Regions from separate parts of the Lysinibacillus sp. NPDC056959 genome, predicted to be linked through region 1. Evidence: a T-box and tRNA genes for the amino acid it is inferred to sense, from the RefSeq annotation. Region 1 holds a T-box; the other holds one or more tRNA genes.
What was found. The T-box of region 1 lies ahead of argS (arginine--tRNA ligase). A T-box ahead of a tRNA ligase gene usually reads a tRNA of that ligase, here a tRNA-Arg.
Positions count from the first base shown of each region.

Region 1 (15,720 bases):
GCTTTTTAAAAACTTCCTACTTATTAGACGATATTTGACACGCAAAAAAAATAACAATTAATCATGATCTTGAATCAGTGAAGAAATTTTTTAAAATATGTAAGCTTTTTGGGTAAGTTAGACAACGGCTTATTTAAAAGTAAGAGGATGAACGATAGATCGTTTGACAAATAAATAAAACAAACGGTATGAGTATTACACTCGGATAATTACATACACACTGAGGGATAGATTAATTCGTATTTCTATTTTTTTATTTTATACAAATTATCCCTGAAATACCATATAATATTTACGCAGGGGAATATGTAATACAATACATTGTAGAAAAAGAAAGAGTTATAAACATTTTAGAAGAAGTAATACAAACTATTGAACAATCCAAGGTGTTACCTGAGGAAGTTCAGTGGCTGTTTTAGCGTCAATTATAAGCTATGAAGTACATTGGAAGACTAAACAGGTCATTAACAGCCTAACTAGGTGTGAATTTGTATCTGAATAAAATGGTATGGAATGAAAAATATATATTATTAAAGATACATTTTTTAAGGGTTTTTTATTTGTATTTATTCTTTTAACATTTGTCTTTATGAGTAGCAAACGCAAAGCATAATGAGGCATTGGCGGATGAATTAGAAAGGGTTGATAATGCATAAACATGTAGTAATTGAGGACATGACGCTTATTTAAGCTTTTACGATAATGTAGAAATGCTTTTTAAACAAATGGATGATTAAATCCAAATAGTTGTGAACGAAAGTATTTAGTAAGAAAGATTTATTCCAGGTACTCGAAAAAATGAGACTTGGTCTTTTTCAATTTCTTTAATTTAGAGGGGTTTTTATGCATAGAGAGCTAAAACAAAGAATAGTAAGTGAACCATCTGAATTCACTTTTTATGTGGAGAAACTAATTAGTACAAATAGATTTGACGATGGTGAAGTGTTGGAAATATCGATACTTGCCATAAAAAACGGACCGGGAAGATTATCAGATGAACAATGGCATGTCTTTATAGAAAATGGTTTATTACCTTATTATTATGATAAATGTGAAAGATGTACAGATGATATTCCATGGTCATTTATGTTCAGTGCTATTTTTATAAATAGAGATCATCTTTGTCCTTTCTGTAATTATTTAGAAAATAAAAAATAAGTCTTTTGCCTTCCGTGTTGAGGAGGGCTTTGCTTCTATTTTACAAGAAATACAGACATGTCATTAGTGGGAGTGATTTGGCGTATTCAGAAGTAATGGAATTAGATTTATTTGGTGGGCAAATGGACAGTAATAACTAACTATGTATCAAAAGCTTAAGCATGATGGAGGTGGATGGCTTTGCGATAGAACACATACATTTACACATTTGTCCTTTAAAACGCGTTCATACTTTCTATTAGATTATGATATAGAATATAAAATGATAATTTATTGAACTACTCCAATTTCGCTTCTCTTAGAAGGGGGAGATTCCAAAGCACACCTTCTTAATCGAAGGTTTTCATTACCTTACTGCCCTTTATATTTCTTAAAATGGAGATTACTGTCGGAAAATGAAAAAACAATCATAAAGACCTACAACAATTTAATAGGTTGTAGTTGCTTCATTGCTACAATATCGCTAGAATGATTATGTATCTTTTTTTGTTTTAGATTATACATACATATTTATTGTTGCATATGCGTTAAATGCATTTGGTTAGTTCTTAAAGTTGATATTCTGCTGCTATTCCAACCCCAAAGATTTACCACTACGAATATCAGTATAGGTAACTGTCAGTAGAAGACTATTATTTCATCATATTTTCATGCCGTGCCGTCCAAAAATGGTACCACTTGTTATAGGAAATGAAAACCCTTGAACTCACCAAGGTAAGTTATGTTAGTGGGATTCAATTTTATCTACTGTATGAAAAACTATTTTGAAAAGTACCTAGACTGTAAAGACCTATTAGGTTTGCTACGAACTCACGTTGAAATGTAAAACAGTTAATAACTATATAAATATGTCATGTCAACTTTTTCAAAAGGTGATCATGATTATAAACAAGAGATGCATATGGAAATTTTATCTATTGGAGGTATGTTATGGGTAAGGGCTTGATAAGATCAGCCATATTAATAGTAGTAATTGTACTAGGTATAGGAAGTTATTATTTTATAACAGATATTAGAAGTGAAATGGCACATAAAAAACTTGTGAAAAACTATGAAAAACCAATTCCGAAAACGATAAATGACGAATATGATGTAATAGTCATTGGTGGAGAGCCAGAAGGAGTTGCTGCTGCAGTTTCAGCAGCTCGTAATGGTGCAAAAACACTTTTAGTAGAAAAGCGTGAGGAATTAGGTGGGTTATTTACGTATGGAATGCTCAATTTCCTTGATATACCTCGAAATGACTCTAAACGACCAGTCAGTATGGGTATTTTTAAAGAATGGCACGACCTAGTTAGAGGGAAAGATGCCTTTGGAATTATAGATGCGAAGGCTGCCTTTAAAAAGCTTGTCGATGAAGAACCGAATTTAACGCTTTCTGTTCAAACAGAAGTTGTTAATGCCGGCCTTGATTCAAATCAGCTAACATCAGTAGAATTAAAAAATAAATATGGTACGTATATTGTAAAAGGCAAGACATTCATTGATGCTACACAAGATGCTGATTTTGCTACAATGTCAAAAGTTCCATTTTTCATGGGTGGAGAAGATATTGGTATTAAGGATAAGAGAATGGCTGTTACCTTGATGCTACATTTAAAAAATGTTGATTGGGATAAGGTGAAAAAAGAAGCAAACTCAAATACTTTTGGTGGTGCTCACCTAAATGATTCAGTTATGTGGGGCTTTACAAAGCTTCATGATGACTATAAGCCAGTACAAGAAGGTACGAGATTACGAGGCTTGAATTTAGCAAAAGTAGATGATGAATATTATATTAATGCTTTACAAATTTTCGGAATCGATGGTTTGAATGAACTTTCCAAACAGGAAGCAATTGAAAAAGGAAAGAAAGAGACTGAACATATTTTAAAATATTTACATGAGAAGTTTCCTGGTTTTGAAAATGCAGAAGTTGTGAGTTATCCGGAGGAACTATACGTCCGCGAAACAAGACATATTTGGGCAGAATACCAATTACCGATGTCTGATGTTTGGAAGAATAGTGATCATTGGGATAGCATTGGCGTAGCTGCGTATCCAGTTGATGTACAAGCGCAAACGCCTCATGATTATGGATATGTTATTTCAGCTCCAAAACAATATGCCATTCCTTTCCGATCTTTAGTGCCGAAAGAAATCGATGGCTTGCTTGTTGTAGGTCGTTCTGCAGGTTATTCATCACTTGCAGCGGGAAGTGCACGTGTCGTTCCAACGGGTATGGTGACAGGTGAAGCAGCGGGAGCAGCAGCAGCATTAGCGATTAAAGAAGACGTAACCTTTAGAGCATTGAGCAAGGACAAAAAACTCATCAATACTTTACGGGAAGATTTGAAGAAACAAGGAGCCTTTGTAGATCCTTTTGAGATGGATTATCCTTATAAAGGTGAATGGTATGATAAATCTATTCAAACTTTAATCAATTACGGTCTCGTTGTCGGTGGTTATTCGAATGATTTAAATGTTGAAGATACAGCAACAAAGATTAAATTTGCGAAAATGCTAAAAGAGGGCGTTCAACGTGTTAGTCCAGAGAAAATGAACGAGCTAAAGGATAAGCTGGATGTCGTTATCTATAAAGTAGCTAAAAAAGAAAAAAGCCCAATTAAAAGAGATGAAGTTGCAGAATTCTTGACGGAAGTATTAGTAGGTAAGTCAAGTGATAACAACTGGGATGTATTGATTGAAAAAGGGATTATCAGTGAAAAATTAGCAAAAAGATTAACAGAAAACAAGGAACTAAAATTAAAAGAGTTGTATGCCATAATGGCTGATGTCATCCATTATTCAGAAAAGGAACATACCCACTAATTAGTGGGGAATGTTCCTTTTCCTTATAGTTATGGCATTCATGTATTCGTAATATGCTCTATCACCTTAAGTGCTCCATTGGAATCGATTCAATTATTTAAAAATCAAAAGACGGTTGACTAAAAAAAGGAACTCCTGTAAAATATTTTGAAATTACAGATCAATTATGCTTCGGCATAATTGCGTCAGGAATCGGCTTTGTGCTTGCACAAAGAACTCCTTTCCGATCCCGTGACAACCGCCGGAGGCTTTAACTTTTTTCAGCTGGTGTTGAACATCTGTTGAAAAGTAGCTTAAATCTTAATTCAACTCACCACCTTTAGAGGGGAGTCTTCAGCTGAAAGAAGTTAAATTCGATGATAAAGAGAGTAGTTTATGGAGTTACTGGAAAGCGAATTAGGGATGGTGTGAGCCTAATGCAGGAGCTATAAATGAAACGCACTTTGGAGAAGGTTCTCGAATTAGTAGTAGAGAATATCGGGGAGTCACCCCGTTAACAATGGAAAGTGGTCATATTATATGGCAACTAGAGTGGTACCACGGGATAATTATGCTCTCGTCTCTATTTTAGAGACGAGGGCTTTTTTTATCTTCATTTAGTATGAATTGTGCGCGCACAATTCAAAATCCGGACACTTTGTTTGTCTACAAGAAAACGGGAGGAGAATGAATATGAATACACAAATTGCAAAAAGTATAGCTGTGGCATTAAATAATGTGCTGTCAGTTATTGAAATTCAAAATTTACTGGAGAAACCAAAAAAATTAGAATTAGGGGATTTGGCATTCCCGTGCTTTACGTTAGCCAAAAAACTAAGAAAATCCCCTCACACTATCGCGTCCGACATAAAAAATAATATAAGCTGCGATTTCATACAAGAAGTTCAAGTAGTAGGTGGTTATGTCAATATTTTTTATCATCAGCCAACGATAACTCAACTAGTTCTTTGCAAAATTGTAAAAGAGAAAAATTTATACGGGACTCAACAAGAGTCAAAAGGGAATATAGTGCTAGATTTTTCTTCACCTAATATAGCGAAGCCTTTTTCTATGGGCCATTTACGTTCAACAGTGATCGGTAATGCTTTGGCTAATATCGCCGAGAAAAACGGCTACAAAGCAATTCGCATTAATCATTTGGGTGACTGGGGAACGCAATTTGGTAAATTAATCGTCGCTTATCAAAAATGGGGAGATCAAAAGACGATTGAAGTTGCCCCAATAGAGGAACTACTGAAAATTTATGTAAAATTCCATGAAGAAGCGGAGCAGGATGATTCACTGAATGAACAGGCACGTACTGCATTTAAAGCATTAGAAGATGGGGATGAAAAGACGTTAGCTCTTTGGCAATGGTTTAGAGATGCATCACTCGAAGAATTCAAAAACATTTACGAATTGCTTGGAATTGGCTTTGATTCATTCGCTGGAGAAGCGTTCTATAATGACAAAATGGCTGCTGTTGTTAAGGAATTGGAAGAAAAAGAACTGCTTGTGAAATCCGAGGGTGCTCATGTCGTTGAAATAGACAATATGCCTCCATGCTTAATAACCAAAACTGATGGTGCTACGCTTTACGCTACACGTGATTTAGCAGCTGCTTTTTATCGTAAACAACAATATGACCCTAAAAAATCATTTTATGTTGTAGGGCATGAACAGTCACTTCATTTTAGCCAATTATTTAAGGTCATAGAAAAGATGGGGTATGATTGGGCAAAAGACTTGCAGCATGTACCTTTTGGGATGATTTTAAAAGAGGGTAAAAAAATGTCGACGCGTAAAGGAAAGATCGTTCTATTAACAGATGTACTAACAGAAGCAATTGCTACGGCGAAGCGAAATATCGAGGAAAAAAATCCAAATCTAATGCATAAAGAGAGTATCGCACAACAGGTTGGTGTAGGAGCGGTCATTTTTAATGATTTGAAAAATGATCGTCTTCATGATATTGAGTTTTCTATTGAGCACATGATGAATTTTGAAGGTGAAACAGGGCCATATATTCAATATACGTATGCACGTATCGCATCTCTTTTGGCAAAAGCAGATGCACAAAGTTATGAAGTATCACTCGAACCATTAGGTGAGCAAGCATGGCCTGTTATTTTATTACTCGAACAGTTTCCGAAAGTAATTGCTAACGCCTTTGAACTAGCAGATCCATCACAAATTGCTAAATACGCTTTACAATTAGCGCGTCAATTTAATAAATATTATGCGCAAAATAAAGTATTGGTCAATGACAGCCAAATAAAATTAAGATTAGCATTTTGTCTATGTGTATCCATTGTGTTAAAAGAGTCGTTGGCATTATTAGGCATTGCCGCACCTAAAAATATGTAAGTATGATTAGTGTGTCTACAACATCGTGCTAGCTATATCTTGCAACTAGTAATAGCTGTGGAAATTGACCGTTACTAGAAAAAATGGTAAAAGAGTATAGTGAGAATTCAAAGGTCTTATCAAATTTCGTTGAATTTTTAACCGCATAATTAGAGAGAAGGTTTTTAGAAAGTATGGAGAAAAAGCAAAGGCGTGTTTCCATGGTACTTGTGGTTGTTTGTATTTTCTTAGTTGCGCTCAATATGCGCCCAGCAGTCACAGGAATAGGACCACTATTTAATGTACTTTTAGAATCACTCCATATATCAAATACGAAAATGAGCTTTTTAACATCTATTCCGGTGTTTTGTATGGGACTCTTTGCACCATTCGCAGTCCCATTACAAAGAAAACTTGGAACAAAAACAGCTATTACGCTCTTAATAATCATCCTAATAATAGCAAATGGTCTACGCTTTTTAAAAGAAAGTTATGTACTACTTGTAGTCACAAGCTTTGCGGCAGGATTTGCCATTGCACTGATAGGACCTATATTAAATGCCTATATTAAGAAAAAATTCCCGAGTCGTTTTACTACGGTGGTTGGTATTTATTCATTTGGAATAGGAACAGGTGCAACACTGAGTGCGGCACTAACATTACCATTTTATAATCATTTTCATGAGAGCTGGACGATGGCACTTGGCTCTTGGGCAATACTTGCTATTATTGCTCTATGTATATGGATCCTGACAATACAAAATCAAGAGCTACCAGAGACAGCTGTATTTACAGAAAAAGTAGCACGGAATCCGTGGAAAAATGTCCGTGCTTGGACCATTTTAATTTACTTTGGCTTACAAACATCTTTGTTCTTCTCCATGATGTCCTGGTTAGCACCGATGTTACAGGATAAAGGCTTTTCCCTTGGCGCTGCAAGTACTATGCTAACATTTATGTCTATTGTACAAATGATTGGGAATATTTTGGTCCCTATATTAATGGAAAAATGGTCGAGTCGAATCGGCTGGCTCTTCTCCTTGGGGGTCTTTGGCATTTTTGGCTTTGTGTTGCTATGGGTAGGCTCAGGGGCTTTATTATGGATTGCGGTATTCATAATAGGTATTGTCTTAAGCGGCTTATTTCCAATCGGTTTATTACTACCTTTGGATGAGGCAAGAAATGACGAGGAAGCAAATAGCTGGTCATCTATGGTGCTTTCAGGCGGCTTCATGATAAGCGCCATTATCCCTATACTGATTGGCTATTGCTATGATGTGACGGGTAATCATACATTTACTTATGCAATTTTTATCACTTTAATGCTAGGCATTATAGCTACTATCATTTTTCTTAAAAAAAAATAATGTGGAAACATGCGCAAATGTACGCGCATGTTTTTTTTGCTGTTTTCGTGATTGATTTTGCCAAATAGGAACTATTGTTCTATAATGTGGAAGGAGTAAAATGGAGGTATATTTTATGAGACCTAAACTAACGAAAGATATAAGTGTAGATAATTTTAACGATTTTTATTGGTTAAAGGAAGAATTGCAATCTTTTTGTAGAAAAAACGGAATAAGTGCTTCTGGTTCTAAAATAGAGATTGCCAATAGGATTGAAACATTTCTACAGACAGGGGAGATTAAGAAGCCTGTCAGAAAATCAAAAGCGAAAAAAATAGAACAGCAAGTAGACTTACGTCTTGATACAGTCATTACCGAAAGTCATCGTTGTAGTCAAAATGTAAGGGCGTTTTTTAAGACAGTACTCCCAAAATTTCATTTTTCAACCTATATCCAAAACTATTTTAAAAACAATGTCGGAAAAACTTATCGTGATGTCGTAGATGCTTGGAATAAAGAGGAGGAACGAAAGAAAGACCCTTCATACAAGAAAAACATTGCACCCCAATTTGAATATAATCAATTCATCCGTGATTTTTTTTCTGACCCGGAAAACCAAGGGAAAAGTCGTGAAGAAGCGATTGAAGCATGGAATACAATCAAGAAACTACCTGGAAACAATAAATATAAAACTTAATAATTAGTTTACGGTGTTCAGTATATGGAATGATACATAATTTTTTAAGAGAAGCCTACCATTTATTTTCTAGATGGGGACTGGGACCACCGTGTAAATAAAGTAATAGCGGGTTATCATAGTTAGTACCAGAATGAAAGATCGGCACCATTAAACAAGACAAATTCCTCAATAGTAATTAACTTCTCGGATTTATTGTAATCGACCATTCTCCCTAATTATGATTACTTCATCTTTCAAACTATTTAAAGATATTCAACTGAAACGTCATTTTGGTTTTAATCCATATCTAATTGAGGTGTCTTCTTCAAAACCACCTTTACATCAACATAAAAACGATATAACTTCTTTTAAGACACACTACATTGTCTCCGATTCACTCGTCGAAAAACCTTTAAATAGATCTACTAAAAATAAATTCTTTTTTCAGCTACCTTGAACTCAACATGTCTTCCAAGCTCAGTAATTGAAGCGGGGAGGCATCTTTTTTTATATCAATTTAACTGCAAACGATAAGTTATTTTCTATAGCAAAGATAATAAAGAGTCGTTTTTTATAGGTAGAACGAATTGAACATAGGACAAGAGCCTAATTTTATTATTACATTTAAAATAATAATATTATTATGTAAACTTGAAACGTAGCGTAACCTTGTTTATGATAGAATAGAAAGATGTTTAACTTACTTTCAGTAATGAAACTTGCCACCTCTATAGGTGATGAGATGAATACGGGTTGAAGTTATTTTTCAGCACGTCCACTGAAAGAAGTTAAAGCCTTCGGACGCAATTATGCCAAGGCATAGTTGAATGATAGAAAGTTTTGGTGAACGTATGTGGAAAAAGATGCTCATTCTTGGAGCGACAACTTTACTTTTAACCGGCTGTGGCAATGAAACATTGGCAGAGGTAGTTCAAAGTAAAAAGAGTGATGTGAAATCGGAAAAGGCTGTGACGAAGCAGCAAGAAAAAATTGTTCCGGAAGTAAAAGTAGTTGGGGAGAACGGAATCGGTGCAGGGATTATTGTAAAAAAAGAGGATGGTAAACTTTATATTGTGACAAATGGGGCGCTCGTCGCTTCAAAGCCAACTGCGCTTGTACAATTTAACAATGATAAACTGAAGGAAGCCAAAGTTCACTATTTATCGACAGCTTATAATATAGCCATTTTAGAAGTTTCCTATAACGTATCGGTAAAGGTACCGACCGTTTATAATGAGGAATTAGATCAGTTAGCTGTTTATGTCGATAGTTTACCACACACTATTCAAAAATATAGTGACAGTGTAGCAGCTTATTACATAGATGCAAATCAAAATACACGTATAGGGAGTCCTGTTCTAGAAGCAGAGAATGGCAAACTTGTGGGCATCTATTTTAAACGTAAGGAAAACGGTGGATCACAGCCGTATATATTGCCATTTAAAGATATTGTGATGTTATTGGATGAATGGTGTGAAGGTGGCATGAAGCCAAGTAATAGACTAACTCAAGCCAAAAACTTGTATCCGTATATAGAACAGGGTAATAAGGAAGCCGTCCAGCAAGCAATTGATCAATATGGAAAGAACATTTTTGCTTTTAATACCGATGAAATAAAGCTATTTTTAGATACATTTCATAAGCAATTAAGAGCAGCTGTTGAGGTTCAAGATGCAAGTGTCATGAATTCTTTCGTAGGGTCAAACGATTTACAAAGCACCCTGGATAATATGGTTGCCTATTACGCTTCCAAAAAAGCGCAAATATATTTTTCCGATACGACGATAAAAAATATCAGCATGGAAGGACAAAATATTATTGTTCGTGCCAAAACAGAATATGTCCTAACAAATTCTGCTGGCCAAGAGGCACTTGCAAACTCTATGATGGTATATGAAATAAATAAAAATGAACAGGGCGAGTATAAGCTTATTCGTCTAACAACTGAGGAGTGAAAAGTTGGATGGAGCAAGCAAGACAAATGCTACAACATCATTTTGGCTATGATTCATTTCGCGATGGACAAGAACCAATTATTGAACAAACATTACGAGGTCAATCAAGTCTTTGTGTGATGCCAACTGGCGGAGGTAAATCAATTTGCTATCAAATTCCGGCGCTCATGCTAGATGGCCTTACAGTCGTCATATCCCCTTTGATTTCTTTGATGCAAGATCAGGTAGAAGCATTACGTGCTGCAAATATTCCAGCGGCGTATATTAATAGTACATTAACCGTGCAAGAAGTGAATGAAACGATCCAGCTCGCTAGTGCGGGTTATTTAAAGCTTCTTTATATAGCGCCAGAGCGATTAGAAAGTGCAAGTTTTTTACAAGTATTATCGAATTTATCTGTACCTTTGATTGCTGTGGATGAAGCACACTGTATATCTCAGTGGGGGCATGATTTTAGACCAAGCTACCGAGCAATCCAAAAATTTTTTACGTTGTGGCCGCAAAAGCCAACTGTCTTAGCACTTACTGCCACAGCTACACCAGCTGTTTGTGATGATATTAGACAATTATTAGACATTGACGAGCAATCAACTGTCATTACTGGTTTTTCACGCGACAATTTATCATTTTCTGTGTTAATCGGTGAAAACAAAGAGCGCTACATTAAAAATTACTTAATGAAAAATAAAAATGAAGCGGGCATTATTTATGCGGCTACACGAAAGGCTGTAGACGCGATCTATGAGCTGTTAAGTCGTTCGGGCGAAGCTGTTGCAAAATACCATGCGGGATTATCAGAGGACATGCGTATGTCAGAGCAAGAGCGCTTTTTAAAAGATGAGGCGCGCATTATGGTAGCTACCAATGCATTTGGAATGGGTATTGATAAGAGTAATGTACGCTTTGTTATTCATTATCAAATGCCACGCAATATGGAAAGCTATTATCAGGAAGCCGGACGTGCAGGGCGTGATGGATTACCAAGTGCTTGTATTTTACTGTATGCATCAGGTGATGTTCAAACACAGCGCTTTTTAATTGAACAGACGCAGGATGAAACACGGATTGCACAGGAATTAGGAAAGCTGCAAACGATGGTGGATTATTGCCATACAGAAGGCTGTTTACAAAATGCCATCTTAACGTATTTTGGCGAAGTACCAGGGGAGCCTTGTAGTCGTTGTAGTAACTGTAATGATGGACGAGAAGTGAAAGATGTGACGGTAGATGCACAAAAGGTGTTAGCCTGCGTCGTAAGGATGGGGCAAAAATTCGGTAAGACGATGGTAGCCCAAGTATTAATTGGCTCCAAAAATCAAAAGGTCACTGAATTTGGCTTTGCAAGGCTGTCTACCTATGGCATTTTAAAAGGACAATATTCCTCAAAGGATGTCTCAACCTTTATTGAGTTTTTAATTGCTGAGGGCGTTCTTGCCGTTAAACATGGCACGTTTCCAACCATTTATGTTTCAGAGGAAGGCAAAGAAGTTCTACTCGGAAATCAACAAGTCATGAGAAAAGAAGCTGTTACTGTGCGTAAGCTTGTAGACAATGATCCGTTATTTGAGCATTTACGATTATTACGTAAAGAGATCGCAGATGAGGAAAAGGTACCACCATTTGTTGTGTTCTCTGATAAAACATTACGTGATTTATGTGACAAAAAACCAAATGAGCTAGAAGATTTACGACATGTTAGCGGTATTGGTGAAGTAAAATTCGAAAAATATGGCGAGCGGTTCTTCGAGGCACTGCAGTCTTTTTTGAAAACAGTTTAAAGAGAAAAAAGGGAAGTGCTTAATTCAACAGAATTAGGCACTTCCATTTTATTTGCAAAGTATTACAACCTGTTATTTCTCCCAAAGCTCGATTAGTCGACCTTCAGGATCTTTAATCCAAATAAACTTTCCAAATTCACTTATTTCTTTTTCCTTCTCAAGTGGAACACCAATTTGTTCGAGATGCTTAATTGTTTCGTCTATATCATGTACTTGGAAATTTAACATTACTTGTTGTTCAGTTGGAAAATAACTGTCATCTTCGCTAAAGAAAGAAAAGATCGTCTCATTTCCTAATTGAGGTTTAATCACAGCCCCATTCCAATTTTCCATTTCAATCTTCAACACGTCACTGTACCATTTTTTTACTACATCAAGATTGTTAGTTCTCCAAAATATTCCCCCGAAACCTTTTATCATCGTATTTAGCTCCTGTCTGACTTTAAAATTTTTCGTTTTTCGAATTTAGGTTTAGTTCCTTCTTCACTATACCGCTTGAATTGTTTAAGTACAATTTTTCATAATATCAATTTCAGCATAAATATCCATTAAATAAATTACCATAAAGAATAACTAAAGAGGTGAATTGTCAAACCTACAGTAACAAAATAAAAAACCCGGAATTAATATTCCGGGCTTGATTCTCACTTACTTATAGTGCTCCATGACACACTGCCTCGCTTCCGCATTGATCTTAAATTTTTAAGACAACTGTGCTTTAGCTTCATTCAGCTTTGATGGTCCTTCTGAGTTACCGGTCAGCCCCACTCATCGGGTTAACCCTCCTTGTCATTGGATTTGAAAGTGAAATCTTAAATAGTATAGACCGATCATTATTTTTTATACACGTTTTTAAAAAGGAATAAAATCCAACGGCTATATTTATACTCCCGCATAAATGCGTCCTGAATTACCTTAGAGCCGCATATGTTTTTTTGCGTGAAAGCGAAGCGATAGAGCGACAGCAACAACATGTCTTCGTCTGTGCGAAAGCGAAGCGACAGCAACAACATGTCTTCGTCTGTGCGAAAGCGAAGCGACAGCAACAACATGTTTTCGTCTGTGCGAAAGTGAAGCGCCAGTAAACAACGTTTTGTCAGTTAGCTGTTATCGTAAGAAGAATAACTAAAGAGGGGATAAAACAAAAAAATAACCCGGAATATACATATTCCGGGCTTGATTCACTTACTTATAGTGCTCCATGACACACTGCCTCGCTTCCGCATTGATCTTAAAATTTTTAAGAAACTGTGCTTTAGCTTCATTCAGCTTTGATGGTCCTTCTGAGTTACCGGTCAGCCCCACTCATCGGGTTAACCCTCCTTGTCATTGGATTTGAAAGTGAAATCTTAAATAGTATAGACCGATCATTATTTTTTATACACGTAAACAAAAAAGAATAAATCCATTTCGAAAACGGCTAAACCTTGAGTTAAATAGGGGATTTGTCAATCAAAATGGAATTCCATAAAAATTATTTCACCCAATGCTCAGTGATGAACTGATCTCGGCCAGAAAGTGCTCGGTCTTTCTGATAATGCTCCGACTCTTTTTTATAAAAGTCCTGATGATAATCTTCTGCAGGGTAGAAGTATTTAGCAACGCGAATTGTGGTTACAATAGGTTTATCAAAGCGACCACTGTTTGCTAGCTTTTCCTTAGAGGCTTCTGCAATGCGTTTTTGTTCATCTGAATAAGTAAAGATAGCAGTCGTATATGATTCACCACGGTCATGGAATTGACCAAAAGCATCTGTAGGGTCTATTTGCATCCAGTAAATATCAAGTAGCTGCTCATAACTAAAAACGTTAGGGTCAAATTCAATTTCGACTACTTCTAAATGCCCAGAAGTACCTTTTTTGACATCCTCATAAGTAGGATTGTCTATATGGCCACCCATGTAGCCAGAAGTGACCTTATGTATACCATCCCATTCAACAAATGGCTTTACCATGCACCAAAAACAACCGCCAGCAAACGTAGCTTTCTCGATCATGTTCATCATCCTTTCTGTCGTGAAAATATTATAGCATTATTTGGTTCATTCCTGGCAAAAAGGGTGTAAAATAACCTTTAAATAGTTATTGAAAGGATTCGCAACATACTATAAAATGAACCTTTCTTAGATTGAATCGTTACATTACTATAAAAAATAGAGGAGTTAACAGTTATGGAAGAGCAAGATTATTCAAGACGCTCGCAGCGCCCACAAAAACGCCGCTTGCGTAAAGGGCGAGCATTGTTCACATTGTTATTACTTTTTGTCATCGTGATTGCAGGTTATTCCGTTATGCAATATCGGAGTGGACTGAAATTGGCAAGTGATACAAAGGTAGCCCAAGAGGCTTTCAAGGGCGATACAGTAAATGGCGATGTGGAAAACTATTTATTATTAGGGATCGATACTCGTGGTGAAGAAAAATCACGTACAGATACAATGATGGTATTATCGTGGAATAAGAAAACAAATGATATGAAGCTCGTGTCACTTATGCGAGATATTTATGCAGAAATTCCTGGTTATAAATCCTATAAGCTTAACACGGCCTACTATTTAGACGGTGTTCAATTATTAAAAGATACGATTACCAATATGTTTGGCCTCCCGATTCATCATTATGCCATTATTGATTTTAAAAATTTCGAATCACTTGTAGATATTTTAGCGCCAAATGGTGTTGAAATCGATGTAGATAAAGATATGTCTGAAAATATCGGGGTTTCATTAAAACAAGGTGTTCATAACTTAAACGGTCAAGAATTACTTGGCTTTGCCCGATTCCGTCACGATGCTGAAGGGGATTTTGGTCGAGTAGCACGTCAGCAAAAGGTGATTGAAGCCTTAAAAAATGAAGTTTTATCACCTCAAAATATGATGAACTTACCAAAATTCGTTGGAGCAGCGCAAGGATATATAACGACGGACTATTCATCAGCAGAAGAGGTTCAACAAGTGCTGAAAATGGTGTCGAAAGGTAAAGTCAGTATAGAAAAAGCAACAGTTCCAATTGAAGGTAGTTATAATTTCCAAAGCTTTAGAGGTGTCGGGGATTCAATTGTTATGGATGTGGAGAAAAACAAAGAATTTTTACGTAAATTTTTAGGAATTCCTTTAGAGTGATTTTTCGCAAAATCCAACATCATCTTGTAAAATAAGGATATAGGATTGATATTGGGGTGATTAGATGGAAAAAGACAGATCAGATGAGCGTTCAAATTTCTTTTCAACGAAGTTTATTCGCTTTATCGGTGGTAAAAACTTATTTTTTACACTGATTGTATTATTATTATTAGCATGCGTTATTTTTATGTTCCAAAAAGTTTCCTTTATATTTACCCCGTTAAAAGTTTTATTTGAGGTAGTTATTCTACCAGGGGTATTAGCCATTATTGGGTATTATTTACTTCGTCCAATATTGGGGCTTTTCGAAAGATGGCGGATCCCAAGGGTTTGGGGTATCTTTCTTCTATATATCATTCTGATCGGCATCATTACGTTATTAGTAGTACTTGTCTATCCGTTTTTACGAGACCAGTTTACTAATTTAGCACAGGAATTCCCGGGATATTTTATGGCATTTACACAAAATATCGCTGAGTTTCTCAATAATGCACGACTCAACGAGTACTTAGATAAAGTTAATTTAAATTATGATTCAATGGTAGAG
Region 1 covers NZ_JBHURE010000006.1:146,355-162,074, forward strand. The annotation lists gene ACFTQ7_RS09930 (hypothetical protein) at 844-1,158, shown strand; gene ACFTQ7_RS09935 (FAD-dependent oxidoreductase) at 2,089-3,969, shown strand; T-box leader at 4,317-4,536, shown strand; gene argS (arginine--tRNA ligase) at 4,642-6,315, shown strand; gene ACFTQ7_RS09945 (MFS transporter) at 6,489-7,661, shown strand; gene ACFTQ7_RS09950 (DUF6434 domain-containing protein) at 7,777-8,337, shown strand; gene ACFTQ7_RS09955 (TcaA NTF2-like domain-containing protein) at 9,147-10,274, shown strand; gene recQ (DNA helicase RecQ) at 10,283-12,052, shown strand; gene ACFTQ7_RS09965 (VOC family protein) at 12,125-12,472, opposite strand; gene msrA (peptide-methionine (S)-S-oxide reductase MsrA) at 13,527-14,048, opposite strand; gene ACFTQ7_RS09975 (LCP family protein) at 14,223-15,173, shown strand; gene ACFTQ7_RS09980 (AI-2E family transporter) at 15,238-15,720, shown strand, end outside.

Region 2 (15,720 bases), on a different contig from region 1:
AAAATTACAGGTCCGGGAAATATTTTTGTAGCATTAGCAAAACGTGAAGTATTTGGTGAGGTAGCAATTGATATGATTGCAGGCCCAAGTGAAATTGCGGTGATAGCAGATGACACAGCATTTGCTGATGAAATCGCAGCCGATCTTTTATCACAGGCGGAGCATGATAAATTGGCTTGTGCCATTTTAGTAACGACTTCTGAGCAATTGGCTAAAAAAGTAGCTGATGAGGTGGAGAAGCAATTAACGACTTTACCGCGTGAAGAGGTAGCGCGAGCATCGATAGAAAACTTTGGTGCCATTTATGTGGCTGAAACGATGGCAGATGCCATAGATGCGATTAATTCGCTAGCACCTGAGCATTTAGAAATTGTCACAAAAAATGCTGAGGCTGTAGCTGAACAAGTACGACATGCAGGCGGTATTTTCATCGGTCGTTATAGCTCAGAGCCAGTGGGTGATTACTTTGCGGGGACTAATCATGTTCTACCAACGAATAGCACGGCACGCTTTGCAAGTGGTTTAAACGTTGATGATTTTGTGAAAAAATCGAGCATCGTCTTTTATAGTGAAAAAACTTGGGCAGAAAATGCACCGAAAATTGCACGTCTGGCACGAATGGAAGGCTTAGAAGGTCATGCGCGTGCAGTCGAATCGCGAGGATGGGAAAAGGAGTAGTACTATGACAGAAAAGAAACGATATGCAAAAGTTGAACGTACAACCAATGAAACACAAATTTCGGTAGCTATCGATTTAGATGGTGAAGGAAAGGCGGATATTAAAACGGGTGTTGGCTTTATGGATCACATGCTTGATCTATTTATCAAACATGGGCTTTTTGATGGGACGATACAAGCGAACGGTGATACCTATATAGACGATCACCATACAACAGAAGACCTCGGAATTGTTTTAGGCCAAGCTATCCGTGAAGCGCTCGGTGATAAAAAAGGAATAAAGCGTTACGGGACAGCATTTGTGCCCATGGATGATGCGCTTGCACAGGTCGTTGTAGATTGCTCGAATCGTCCGCACTTAGAATATCGTGTGCCACCTTTGAAGGAAAAGGTCGGTAGTTTTGATACTGAATTAGTGCATGAATTTTTGTGGAAGTTTGCACTTGAGGCACGGATGAATGTTCATGTCATCGTACCTTATGGACAAAATACTCATCATATTATCGAAGCAATTTTTAAAGCGTTAGCACGTGCCATTGATGCAGCGGTGGAAATTGACCCACGTGTGAAAGGTGTACCATCGACTAAGGGGCTGTTAACGTGAAAATAGGTGTTATTGATTATGGAATGGGGAATTTATTTAGTGTTGAACAAGCCTTAAAACGACTTGGCTGTGAGGTTATTGTCTCATCTGACGAGACTGAACTAGATGCAACAGATGCGCTGTTGCTTCCTGGTGTTGGGGCATTTCCAGATGCCATCAAACGTTTAGCTGAAACGAATTTAAATCGATATTTACAGAAGGTGAAAGCTGAAAATCGACCACTTCTCGGAATTTGCTTAGGCATGCAATTATTATTTGAGCAAAGTGAAGAAGTGACCACTACGCAGGGTTTGGGCTTTTTTAAAGGAAGCATTAAACGATTTAGTGGTGACAACGCAGGGCAGAAGTACCGAGTACCGCATATGGGATGGAATGAGCTCGTAGTAACAAAGCGTCCTTCATGGTTAAAGGGCGAAGGGACGGCAAGGCATGTTTATTTTGTGCACTCGTTTTATGCGACCGATATTGATGAAACAGAGCTTGTCGCTTATGCGAATTACCATGGTATTAAGGTTCCTGGCATTGTTGCAAATGGCTCTATTACGGGCATGCAGTTCCATCCCGAAAAGTCAGGTGAACTAGGTGTGTATTTATTAAAGCAGTGGTTGGAGGGGGTGGCCTCATGTTAACAAAGCGCATTATTCCATGTCTTGATGTGAAAGAAGGACGTGTTGTAAAAGGTGTACAGTTTGTGTCATTACGTGATGCAGGTGACCCAGTAGAGCTTGCGAAGTTTTATGATGAGCAAGGGGCAGATGAGCTTGTGTTTCTAGACATCTCGGCATCACATGAAGGCCGTGAAACGATGGTTGATGTCGTCCGACAAACTGCAGCTACATTAGCCATTCCATTCACAGTAGGTGGTGGAATCCGTACATTAGATGATATGAAACGCATTTTACGTGCAGGTGCTGATAAAGTATCCGTGAATACTTCTGCTTTAGAGCGACCGAAGCTGATTAAAGAAGGTTCTGATTTTTTTGGCGCACAATGTATTGTTGTCGCTATTGATGCTCGCTTTAGTGAGGAAGATGCTACATGGATGGTTTATACGCATGGAGGACGAAATAAAACATCATGGCAGGCAACTGAGTGGGCGAAGGAAGCGGTTCGCTTAGGTGCTGGTGAAATTTTATTAACGAGTATGAACAAGGACGGCGAGAAATCAGGTTTTGATTTAGCCTTAACAAAAGCTGTGAGAGAAGCTGTGACAGTTCCTGTTATTGCAAGTGGCGGTGCAGGGAATGCCGACCATTTTTACGAGGTGTTAGCTGAAGATGTCGATGCAGATGCAGCACTTGCCGCATCCATCTTCCATTACAAAGAAACGAGTGTAGCACAAGTAAAAGAGTACTTACGTGAAAAAGGAGTGGCAGTAAGATGATGGACAGCATTAAATTTGATGAAAAAGGTCTTGTCACTGCAGTTGTACAAGATGCGAATACAAAAGAAGTACTAACTGTAGCGTATATGAATAAAGAGTCGCTTGAAAAAACACTTGAATCGGGAGAAACATGGTTTTACTCACGTTCACGTCAAGAGCTCTGGCACAAAGGAGCAACTAGTGGCCATACACAAAAAGTTGTGTCAATTAAAGCGGACTGTGACGGTGATGCATTAGTCGTGGAAGTAATTCCTTCTGGCCCAGCTTGTCATAATGGAACAACTTCTTGCTTTACAGAAATTATTCAGCAAAATGCCAAGGTCGGATCTGTTGAGATTATTTCTAAACTTGCCAATGTTATTGCGAAACGTGAGCAAGAAATGCCAGAAGGGGCGTATACTACATATTTATTCGATAAAGGAATCGATAAAATCTGTAAAAAAGTTGGAGAAGAAGCAACTGAGGTTGTTATAGGTGCTAAAAATCGCGATACAGAAGAAGTAAAATGGGAGGCTGCCGATTTAATTTATCATCTACTCGTGTTACTACAAGAGCAAAAAGTAAGTGTTTATGACGTGTTACATGTGTTAGAAAAACGTCATGAGGAGAAATAACGGCATATTGCTTATTGTATGCTATAATAGAAGTTACTGTGTAAAGGAACGTATGATACGTTCCTTATTTCTTGTTTCGGAGGAAATGTATTGGAAAAGAAACGTCAAAAAGAGAATCAAACGAATATAGTGTCGTTCATTCCAACAGGCGACTATTATTATAAAAAATCAATTCAAGCAATGAATAGCGGACAAATGAATAAAGCCTATAAATATTTACAGCGAGCAGTTGATTTAAGTCCTGATGATCCAATGATTTTATTGCAGTTAGCGATAGTAGAGTTAGAGGGTCAACGTTTCGAGGAAGCGTATGATCTTCTTCGTCGTGCCTATCAGATAGATAAAGAAAATCCAGAAATTATTTTTTACATGGCAGAGGTTTCAGGATGTATCGGTATTATACATGATGCTAAACGCTTTGCAGAGCAATATTTAGAAATAGAGCCAGAGGGTGCTTATGCTGATGAAGCTGCTGAAATATTAGACTTTGTTGATTTTGAGCAGGATGACTTTGAAGAGCTTGAAGGTTCTGCTGAAGATTTATATCGGCAGGAGCAAGCAAGACGTTGTATGGAAAAGGGAGATTTCCCTGAAGCTATTAATATGCTAGAAGAGTTAATTGAAGATAGACCGGATTTTTGGTCAGCTTATAACAACTTAGCCCTTGCCTATTTTTATGTTGGTGAAGCAGAACAGGCGAAGGCGCTTCTAAATACTGTATTACGTGAAAATAAAGGGAATTTACATGCGCTATGTAATTTAACGGTTATCGCGTACTATGAAAAAAATGAAGAAGATTTAAAAGATCTTTTAGAAGTACTTGTGAAAATTCAGCCATACTTATGGGAACATCGCTATAAGTTGGGTGCAACATTAGCGCTCGTTGGACAATATGAATTAGCATTTAAATGGTTGCGTAGCATGCAAAAAAGAGGCTATGTAGGCGATGCTGGCTTTTACTTTTGGTTATCTCATGCAGCTTATTTCTCAGGACATGAAGAAATATCAAAGAGTGCATGGGAGCAACTACTTGAGCTAGATCCTGAAAAAGAAGGCTTTGAACCTTGGCGTCAAGAAGAAAACACGTATTCACTGGATGCATTAGAACACGACCGTGATTATATTGTGGAGAAGCTGGAGAGCGATTATACAAGTGAACGCATATTTGGTTTATTTTTACTAAGTTGTACAGCGCATAAACAGGAAATTATCGCACATCCCAAATGGATAGATGTTGACGAATGTAATGCGTATGAAAAGCTGTTCCTAGCTTATGCACTAGGACATCAATTTGATATGAAAAACAAAGTAGAGGCTAGCTTTATACGAGCAGTAAGTGTGTCCGAAACTTTACTTGAACAGTATGGTAAGTTGACGACATTAATTGCACCGATGTTCCAAATGTGGTTTGTACTTTGTGAGCAAGCATTGATAAACAATTATCGTTTCACAAATCCAGCGGCTATTGCAGGAGCAAATGACTATTTATTCCGCTCTTCTCGTAATCTTAAGGTGACAAAAAAAGAGATAGCTCAGCAATACGGAGTATCCGTGTCAACTTTATCGAAGTACATTGATGAAATTTTAATGTTTTTACCAAGTACGAATAATTAGACTGTGAGCAACATAGTTGAATAACTTTTTACTTTCACATACGATGAACATACTGAAGTTATTATCAATTGAGTCTTGGCTGCGTCCGAGGCATTACCTTCATTCAGTAGGTGTTTGCGCACCTACTGAATGAAGGTAAAAAAGTATTTGTTTAGGGGGAAGTATTATGTCAGAAGAAAAAATTTATGATGTTGTAATAATTGGTGCAGGTCCGGCTGGTATGACTGCGGCTGTTTATACATCACGTGCCAACCTTTCAACTTTAATGATTGAACGTGGGATCCCTGGCGGACAAATGGCGAATACAGAAGAAGTAGAAAACTATCCTGGATTTGATACAATTTTAGGGCCTGAGCTATCAACAAAAATGTTCGACCATGCTAAGAAATTTGGTGCAGAATATGCATATGGCGATGTAACTGAAATTATTGATGGTGAGGAATATAAAACAATAAAATCAGGTGCTAAAGAATATAAAACTCGAGCAATTATTATTTCTACAGGTGCGGAATATAAAAAAATGGGCGTGCCTGGCGAAAAAGAACTTGGAGGCCGTGGTGTCAGCTATTGTGCAGTATGTGATGGTGCATTCTTCAAGCAGAAAAATCTTGTTGTCGTAGGTGGCGGAGATTCTGCTGTTGAAGAAGGCGTTTATTTAACTCGCTTTGCTGATAAAGTAACAATTGTGCACCGTCGTGATAAATTACGCGCACAAAAAATTCTCCAAGATCGGGCCTTTGCTAACGAAAAAATCGATTTCATTTGGAATGCAACAGTCAAAGAAATCAATGAAGCTGATGGTAAAGTTGGAAGTGTAACATTACAATCAACTGTAGATGGTGCAGAATCTGATTTTGTTACTGATGGCGTATTCGTATACATTGGTATGCTTCCATTAACAAAACCATTCGAGTCTCTTGGAATTTTAAATGATGCTGGTTATATTTTGACAAATGAAAATATGGAAACAACAGTACCAGGTATCTTTGCAGCTGGTGATGTACGCGAAAAATCACTTCGTCAAATCGTTACAGCAACAGGTGACGGAAGTATTGCAGCACAAGCGGTACAGCATTATGTGGAAGAATTATTAGAAAAAATTAATGCTTAAAATTGAACACTCCTAAAATCTGTTTTTGAATGGATCATCACCAAAAGTTGTGGATGACATTTGTTAAAACGTATACCACTTTGTTAACAAGTCGATTGGAGTTCAGGCTGGACGCCTCCAGGAAAGCGCCCAGCCGGAACGGACATCAACCCCACATTATGGTGATGATTCTCTTTGATTAGTTTTTAAGGAAAAAAATACAATTTTAATACGGTCTTAATATAGTTGTAACTTGAATGACATATAAAAGGTGTAAGATAAAAAGTGTAATTAGCAATCCCCCTTTTATTTTGTTGAGTAGGTTGTTTCCGCCAAATAAGGTGGAGCAACCTATTTTTGTTGTAAGCGGAAATTTTGAATTTTTTTGTGGCGGAGTTTCATATGCTTGAATAAAGGTTGAAAAATAGGTTTCCATACATGTATCGGTGAAGTTAAAATTGCAATGCGCCTAAAGTTTAGAATTGAGGACAAACCTTGTTTAGTCTTGCTATAATAAAAGGAAGAACGTAAAAGTGATTAGAGGTGTGCCTATGCAAAGAATTGCAAATTTAATAGCCATAAAAGACGATCAAGTATTATTACTTCAGAAGCCGAGACGTGGCTGGTACGTAGCTCCTGGCGGTAAAATGGAGAGCGGTGAGTCGATTTATGAGGCTGCTGTACGTGAATTTAAAGAGGAAACAAATGTCACACCTATAAATGCTCATTTAAAGGGTGTTTATACAATGATTATTAAAGAAAACAACGAGGTAGTGGACGAATGGATGCTTTATACGTTTGTTGCAAAGGATATAGAAGGCATACCGTTTAAAGAAACTAGAGAAGGCAAACTCGCATGGCACCCAGTAGAGGACTTGAAACATTTGCCAATGGCTGAAGGTGATCGAACAAATTTACAATTTGCTATTTCACAATCAGGCATTCAGTACGGTACATTTGAATATACGACTGATTTTGAATTACTTCATGAGAAAATACAAATATCAATAGAACACTAAAGGAGCTGCATGACAGTGGTGGTTGAAGACCTAAAAGGTAAACATGAATTAGTTATTATTACAGGAATGTCTGGAGCTGGGAAAACAGTAGCTATTCAAAGCTTTGAAGATTTAGGGTATTACTGTATTGATAATTTACCACCAGCGTTACTCACAACATTTTTAACCCTACTAAGGGATTCGGGTAAAAATATTACACGTATAGCAGCTGTCATGGATATGCGTGGCGGCGACTTTTTTGATTCTCTTATTGGCGCCCTCGACCATATGCTTAAAGAAGGCGATATAGTTGCAAGAATTTTATTTTTAGATGCAGATGATGCAACGTTAGTTAGACGTTATAAGGAAACAAGACGTGCACATCCTTTGGCTGCAAATGGATTGCTATTAAATGGCATTAAACGAGAACGTAATCTTTTATCGGAAGTAAAGGGGCGCGCTAAATTTGTTTATAATACATCCAATATGAAGCCAAAAGAGCTACGTGAAAAAATCGCAAAAGAATTTGCAAATGATGCCAATAATATATTCTCAGTAAATATTATGTCTTTTGGATTTAAACATGGTATGCCGATCGATGCCGACTTAGTGTTTGATGTCCGTTTTTTAAAAAATCCATATTATGTAGAGGAGTTACGTCATAAAACAGGATTACAAACTGAGGTATCTTCTTATGTGCTGGCACTTGAGGATACGCAAACACTCATTCAAAAACTTACGGATTTGTTTGAATTTATGATTCCACTTTATAGACAAGAGGGCAAATCACAACTTGTTATTGCTTTTGGATGTACTGGAGGACAGCATCGCTCAGTAACATTAGCGGAATATTTCGGAGCATATTTAGCTGGGAAGGAAAAAACTGTTATTGCGCATCGTGACATCAATCGTAGAAAGGATTGAGTAAATGGGAAAGAAGCGAACAAAGCTTGTTGTAATAGGTGGTGGCACAGGGCTTTCTACCCTGCTGCGAGGCCTCAAGCACCACCCATTTGATATTACTGCAATTGTTACAGTAGCAGATGATGGTGGTTCTTCAGGACGCTTACGAGATGACTATGATATTCCACCACCCGGTGATGTCCGTAATGTTATCGCAGCGTTATCGGATGTTGAGCCGCTTGTAGAGCAAATGTTTCAATATCGATTTTTAGCATCGGAAGATTTACGTGGTCATTCATTAGGTAATTTAATGCTAACGGCTTTAACAGATATTACTGGTGACTTTAACCATGCTATTAGTGAAATGGGAAAAGTTTTAAAGGTGCATGGCCGCGTCATACCAGCAGCTAATAAAAAGATAAATTTACATGCCGAACTTGAGGACGGGTCTATCATTGAAGGTGAATCTAAAATTCCTTTGGCTAAAAAACGAATTAATCGAGTTTTTTTAGTGCCTGAAAACGTGAAACCGCTACCAGAGGCTATTCGAGCAATCAATCGTGCCGACTATATTTTAATTGGTCCGGGAAGTTTATATACGAGTATAATTCCAAACCTTCTTGTAAAAGAAATTGGAGAAGCTGTTGTAAAGGCAAAAGGAAGAAAAATTTACGTTTGTAATTTAATGACTCAAAAAGGTGAAACCATTTCCTATACAGCAGGTGATCATGTGAAAGCTATATATGACCATGTTGGAGACGCCTTCATTGATTCTATTTTAGTAAATGATGTAAAGCTTCCTTATCCTGTAAAAGAGCTTTATAAGGAAGAGTGTGCTGAGCCGGTAACGTTCGACGTTGCCAAGCTCGAAAGCATGCGATTAGAGGTTATTCAACGAGATATTGCCACGATTCGTCCTGATGGAACGGTTCGTCATAATGCGGCAAATGTTGCGGAATGGCTTGTAGATTATGCAAAAATCTATGAGGCAAAAAGTTAGTGAATTATAAAGCGCTTATTGTATATGATAAGATGGCATATACATAGAACAAAAGGTTGAAAGGAGGGCGTGATATGTCTTTTGCTTCTGAAACGAAAAAGGAATTAACTCAAATAGAAGCGGACAATCATTGTATGAAAGCAGAAGTATCTGCCCTAATTCGTATGAATGGTTCATTATCTTTCGCTAATAAGCAGTTAAGCTTAGACGTACAAACCGAAAACGCTGCAATCGCAAGAAGACTTTATACGATTATGAAAAAGCTATATCCATATAATGTAGAGTTGCTTGTTAGAAAAAAAATGCGTTTGAAAAAAAATAACGTATACATTTGCCGTGTTAGAGAAGGTGCGCGTGAGCTACTAATTGATTTAGAAATCATCTCAGACGACTTTCAATTTAATCATACTATTTCTCGGGAGCTCATTAAAAAGGGTGGCCAAAAAAGAGCATATTTACGAGGAGCATTTTTAGCTGGAGGTTCGGTCAACAATCCAGAAACATCAGCCTACCATTTAGAAATTTATTCATTATATAAAGAACATGGCGAGGCTTTAATGGATTTGATGAATGAATTTGAGCTAAATGCAAAAACAATTGAACGAAAAAAAGGCTTTGTAACTTATTTAAAAGAAGCTGAAAAAATTTCCGATTTCCTTAATATTGTTGGGGCTCATCAAGCAATGATGAAGTTCGAAGACGTCCGCATATTACGAGATATGAGAAATAGTGTTAATCGTATTGTTAACTGTGAAACAGCGAACTTAAATAAAACAATAGGTGCCGCATTACGTCAAGTAGAGAACATCCGATTTATTGAAAATTCAATAGGTCTCGATCAATTACCAGAAAAACTTCGTGAAATAGCGCGATTACGAGTAGAATATCAAGATGTAACACTGAAAGAACTTGGTGAAATGGTATCAAGTGGAACGGTTAGTAAATCAGGTGTCAATCATCGATTACGTAAAATTGATGAGATTGCCGATGCATTAAGAAGTGGCGAAAAAATTGGTGGCTAAATTTTCATACTTTTCAGGTACGTGTTGTTCTTTTGCTAGTAAGTAAGGTAATATAAAAATAATAAGATGAACGGTAGTAAAGGGGAGTTTTAAGAATGACCGAGAGAAGAGTCCATGTAAAATTAAAATTAGGACTACAAGCTAGACAAGCAGCGCTATTTGTACAAGAAGCAAATCGCTTTAGCGCAGATATCTTTCTTGAGAAAGACGAGAAAAAAGTAAATGCTAAATCCATTATGGGTGTTATGAGCTTAGCCATTGCAAAAGGAACAGAAGTTGTCCTTAGCGGTGATGGTAACGATGCTGAGCAAGCGGTTACAGCATTAGCAGCCCTAATTGAAAAAGAAGATTAATAAAACGCATAATGCATAATGCAGAAACTGTCCAAGAGGTAAAAATTACATATTGGGCAGTTTTTTTGCGCTTTCATATTGAAAAAGCAAGTCCTATTTTTGTTGGATATTTGTATAACTTAAAATGAAGGCCAATGTTATCCTGTATCGATCGTCGACATGAGGGATAGGATGAGGGATAGGAAGATTGAAGTCATAGGGAGTAGAGTCGGAGTCGGAGCGATGGGAGAAAGGTCAAAGCGTCGGAAAGAAGAGCCGAATCAGGGTAGACCCATCAAAGCAAACAAAAAAAGACATCTCAGGAATAAACCTTAGATGCCTTTCGTCTTTTTTATTTACGGTCGTTGCGATCCATAATTTGGTCGATTAAGCCGTACTCTTTTGCGCGCTCAGCAGTCATGAAGTTATCGCGGTCTGTATCTCTTGCAATGACTTCAAGTGGTTGACCTGTACGTTCTGATAAAATACCGTTTAATTTTTCACGTAAGAATAAAATACGTTTTGCAGCGATTTCGATTTCAGTCGCCTGACCTTGTGCACCGCCAAGTGGTTGGTGAATCATTACTTCAGCATTCGGTAATGCGAAACGTTTACCTGGTTCACCAGCTGCAAGTAGGAAAGCACCCATAGATGCTGCCATACCGATACAAATTGTTTGTACTTGTGGCTTGATAATTTGCATTGTGTCATAAATTGCCATGCCGGCAGTAATTGATCCACCTGGTGAGTTAATATAAAGAAAGATATCTTTATCTGGATCTTCTGCTTGTAGGAATAGGAGTTGAGCAACAATTGAGTTAGCAACGTTGTCGTCAATTGCACTTCCTAATAGGATAATACGGTCTTTTAGTAGTCGTGAATAGATGTCGTACGCACGTTCACCACGACTTGTTTGTTCAATAACTGTAGGAATTAAATTCATGTTAAATCCTCCTTAGAAAACTAAATTCGAATACTTTTGCTGAAAACTTCCATCGTATTCAGCTGTATCCTTATCATACACATTATAGTCAGGGAAGGTCAAATATTAACCCTGTTAAAGTGAAATAAATTAAAATAATTTCGCCTTTACGTAGATAAATGATGCGCCTGAAGCCCGTACATTAAATTCCTTTCTAGTGCGTGACGTACAATGGTGGCTGCATTTTATTTACTAGTTATTTTGACACTTACTGTATGAAGATAAAAAAAGTTTAAATGTTTTACATTCTATAGTTGAATTATGAGCAATACGTTTGTATAATGAATAAGGTCATAAGTTAAAGTACAGTACACTATTTTGTCAGGTATGCTTCAAATGAGGATTATCTACATCATGCTTTTTGTTAAGCCTAGTGGGTACTTTTTTTTTGTGCTCAATTGCCCTCGTGGTGTAATGGATAACACGTAAGATTCCGGTTCTTGCACTGGGGGTTCGATTCCCTCCGAGGGCGCCATTTTACTGATTATTTAATATATTTTTATAACTCGAATTCTCCTAATAAGTAGTTTAGCAGCCTGCTTAGAGGAGAAAGAGAGGGAAATTAATGGGAATATTACCTAGTAGGCATTATTCCCGTATCTGTTCCTTTCAAACCTTCAAAAAAGCAACAACTCCAAATTATTTTTTAGTGAACATACTGTACGTGAAGACTAGTTAAACTAGTCGAAAAAAAGAATCCTATCTGAGGGGATTCTTTTTTTTTGCAAAAAAGTAACATGTGTAATGGGTTTTGACTGTGGAGTTAGAGATCGTGTTGGCTAGTGGTCGAAGAGAGAAGCTTTTTGTAATCCGCAAAACGAGCGAGGAAAATTTATAGTTCATTAAATAAGAGCAGCCCCTTGTGATGATGCATCACATATGGGACTGCTCTTGTTTTTTTATTATTAATGTAGGGGATTTGTTGTTGTGTCGAACGAATTAAGCATCGTGTGCATATCTTGTTGAGAATATTGTGGTACTTGATAGTAGCTATGCATATTTTGGTAAATAGATAATTCGTATGCCATTTCGATGCAGTTGGGAATACTATCAGCAACAACTCGTCGAACTACAGGGTTTGTAGTTTCAGTTGCGGCAGCAGTCATACATTTTGCTGCCCCTTTTTGAGCACCTAATAGGAAGCCAGAGATTGCTTCGTCGTTGAGCTCGCTTGCATTTTGCATAGGCTTTTTAGGTTGGCCAGGATTTAATCCATATTTAAAATCATTTCCTGTCTCCATTTGATAGCGTCCCGTAGGTACAGTAGGATCATGCCCTGTTTTAAATGATTCCACAATTGTGTTATACATACCTAATGTGAAATTATATTGGCGATCCAAAATGCTAAGTAACTCCGGATCCTTAACATGTTGACGTAAAAAGATGGATTGATTCATTCCAGCAATGATTTCTCCAATTGTTTCATGCATGTCCATTACCTCATGTCCACCATGATTTAGGCTTTGTTGCTGGTTGAATGATGTTTGGTTTGATGATTCATTTTGAAACGATTGTGTCAAAAAAAGCGCCTCCTATATATCATAGTTTTGTTACATATTAAGTATGGCACGTTAGACAAATTTCATACGGTATTGATGCGTTTGCATATATGTAGAATAGAGATGTTTTTTTGTTGCACATTAGTGGTAATGAAAAGAATAGCTCATCATCAAAATAAATAGTATTTCTGATTTTGAGTGATAGCTAAAAGAAAGCGAAGGTGGTTTTAAAGTTGAAAAAAATATTTGGACCTATCGGAATTATCGTTATTATTTTAGTTGTATTGTCCTTACTATTTATACCAAAATACAATAGCCTTGTAACTGCCGAGGAAGGCGTTGATTCGAAATGGGCTCAAGTTGAAAATCAGCTACAACGTCGCTTCGATTTGATTCCGAACTTAGTAGAATCTGTAAAAGGATATGCCAACCATGAAAAAGAGGTTATCGCTAGCATTGCAGACGCACGTGCACAAATGGGAAATGCTCAAAGTCCAAAGGAGCAAGCGGTTGCCAATGATGCATTGAATGGAGCACTTAGTCGATTGCTAGTAGTTGTAGAAAATTATCCGAATTTAAAGGCAGATGCAAACTTCCGTCAATTAATGGATGAATTAGCGGGGACTGAAAACCGTTTAGCTGTTGCCCGAGAAGACTATAACAATGAAGTGCAGGCTTTTAATAAAACAGTCAAACGTTTCCCAGGCAATTTAATTGCTGGGATGTTTGGTTTTGAACAGAGGGAATACTTTAAAGCTGCTGCCGGTGCTGAAAAGGCACCATCTATAGATTTTAGCGGTTCAGGTAAACAATAATGAAACGGTTGATGACCCAACTTGCTATTGTTGGCTTCATATTTAGTTTAACTATTAGAACAGCAGATGCCGCAATGCCAACGCCGATGGAAAATACGTATATTCATGATTTTGCAAATGTTTTATCTGCCTCTGTGGAGGAAGAACTCAATCGTTACTCAGAGCAGCTAGATAAAGGTACAGGTGCTGAAATTATGGTCGTAACAGTAGATAATATTAATGGTCAAGAACCAAAAATGTATGCTACAAAAATGATTCGCTCTTGGGGTATTGGTGATGCTCAAAAAAATAATGGTGTGTTAATTTTAGCAACGTTTGGGCAGGGAAAAGGCAATAATGATGTTGTGATCGCGGTAGGCCAAGGCCTTGAAGGGGCATTACCAGATGGCAAACTGGGGCGCATTTTAGATGATGCGTTTTATCCAAATGCAGGTGCTGAAAATATGGATAAGGCATTTAAAGCAACGTACGCGGAAGTATTTCAAAATGTCGCGCAAGAGTACGATTGGGATGGAGAGGTGCCTGGAAATACAACTGACAATGAAGGAATGCCTACATGGATAATTATTTTAATCGTGATCATAGTTATTGTTGTATCAAGCGGTAGAGGGGGAGGGCCTCGTTCGGGTCGACGTGGCGGTTATCCAGGTGGCTTTGGCAGTGGTCGCTCTGGAGGAAGTGGCTTTGGCGGATTCGGAGGAGGCTCATCTGCTGGTGGTGGAGCAAGTCGAAAATTTTAACTTCTTTCCGATTCCAAACGAATAATGCTGAGGCGATTGAATATTATATTTAAAAAGTGAACTCATTTGTAGTTCACTTCTTTACTGGTTTAAAAGTGCTAACAATATAACTGTATTGATATGGAGTAAACATTTTGAAGAAAAGATTTTTATCAGCAATATGTGCAGTTATTTTAACGACATCAGCTGTTATTCCTGTATCTAAGCAGGAAGTTTTTATCATTTGACTAAGGATAAGAATGTCTTAAATGCTAAGGCAGGGAGTAGGTTGGCCATTGTTTGCTCAACACGATCAAGAGGATATCATCACTGTTTTACAAAAAGTAATGGGGAATTCGTTCTGTCATCAGTTATTTGCACCTATGATGACGAATATATATATATATACCGTTTATCTACTCATGTATGAATCGTTTTCATACCTTTTAATCTAGTGGATCAGAAAATTGACGAACATACATAAGTTGGTATAAATTCAATGTATTGACAAAAAAGTGTATAACGCGAATTGATAATAGGAGGGAATCATTTTGAAAAAAAGATTTTTATCAGCATCATTAGCGGTTATTTTAACGACATCTGCTGTCATTCCTGTATCTATGCAGGAAGTGCGCGCGTCCAATGAAACTAGCAGTCAAGTAGAAGTAAGAGAGGAACGTCTATCTGCTAAGGAGTTTTTAGATTTAACGGTAACAGCCCTTACGTTCCAGCATGGATCTGAGACAATGCGTCAGGAAATCATTGATACTTGGGTAAAAGGCGCAGAATTAAAAGATTTAAGTGGCAATATTAAACGTGATGAAGTGGCACGTATTTTAGTAAGAGCTTTAAATAAAGAAGAAAAAGAAGCAACACTTGCTGAGTATCAAGAAAAAGCAAATAAGCTTGGTTTATTTAATGGTCTTTCGAATAGTGAAACGATTACTAAACAAGATGCGGTCAAAATTTTAAACAACGCTAAAAATGTGAAAAACGCTGTCAGTAATAAAGGCGTGAAAGAAATTTCTGTAGAAGATTTCATGAAAAACCCTGGAAGCGTCGGCTATCAACTTTCACCAGACGGAAATTATATTACTTATAACTCTGCGTGGAAAAATCGTTCGAATGTGTACGTAAAGAAAATGAATGATGATAGTGAGCCAGTGCGTGTATCTAGCTCAAAGGACCGTGATATTGCCGGGTCATTCTGGAAAGATAATAATTTACTATATTTAAAGGATAAAGGTGGCGATGAAAACTTCCACATTTATTCAACAAAATTTAATGGTAATAAGGAAAAAGATTTAACTCCTTATCCAAATGTAACAGTTAGGTTCTTAAGTGGTTTACAGGGCGTTAAAGACGAAATCCTTATTACGATGAATAAAGAAGATGCAAAGGTCTTTGATGTATACAAGCTTAATGTGAAGACTGGAAAAACTACGCAAGTTGCTAAAAATCCAGGT
Region 2 covers NZ_JBHURE010000036.1:2,415-18,134, reverse strand. The annotation lists gene hisD (histidinol dehydrogenase) at 1-678, shown strand, start outside; gene hisB (imidazoleglycerol-phosphate dehydratase HisB) at 683-1,282, shown strand; gene hisH (imidazole glycerol phosphate synthase subunit HisH) at 1,279-1,911, shown strand; gene hisF (imidazole glycerol phosphate synthase subunit HisF) at 1,905-2,666, shown strand; gene hisIE (bifunctional phosphoribosyl-AMP cyclohydrolase/phosphoribosyl-ATP diphosphatase HisIE) at 2,663-3,280, shown strand; gene ACFTQ7_RS23295 (tetratricopeptide repeat protein) at 3,371-4,894, shown strand; gene trxB (thioredoxin-disulfide reductase) at 5,061-6,005, shown strand; gene ACFTQ7_RS23285 (8-oxo-dGTP diphosphatase) at 6,536-7,003, shown strand; gene rapZ (RNase adapter RapZ) at 7,013-7,906, shown strand; gene ACFTQ7_RS23275 (gluconeogenesis factor YvcK family protein) at 7,911-8,885, shown strand; gene whiA (DNA-binding protein WhiA) at 8,960-9,907, shown strand; gene ACFTQ7_RS23265 (HPr family phosphocarrier protein) at 10,003-10,260, shown strand; gene clpP (ATP-dependent Clp endopeptidase proteolytic subunit ClpP) at 10,592-11,182, opposite strand; tRNA gene ACFTQ7_RS23255 (tRNA-Arg) at 11,622-11,696, shown strand; gene ACFTQ7_RS23250 (spore coat protein) at 12,127-12,741, opposite strand; gene ACFTQ7_RS23245 (LemA family protein) at 12,954-13,535, shown strand; gene ACFTQ7_RS23240 (TPM domain-containing protein) at 13,535-14,275, shown strand; gene ACFTQ7_RS23235 (alpha/beta hydrolase family protein) at 14,806-15,720, shown strand, end outside.
Region 2: it encodes a tRNA-Arg, which carries the amino acid that the T-box ahead of argS (arginine--tRNA ligase) is inferred to sense. The anticodon was not compared.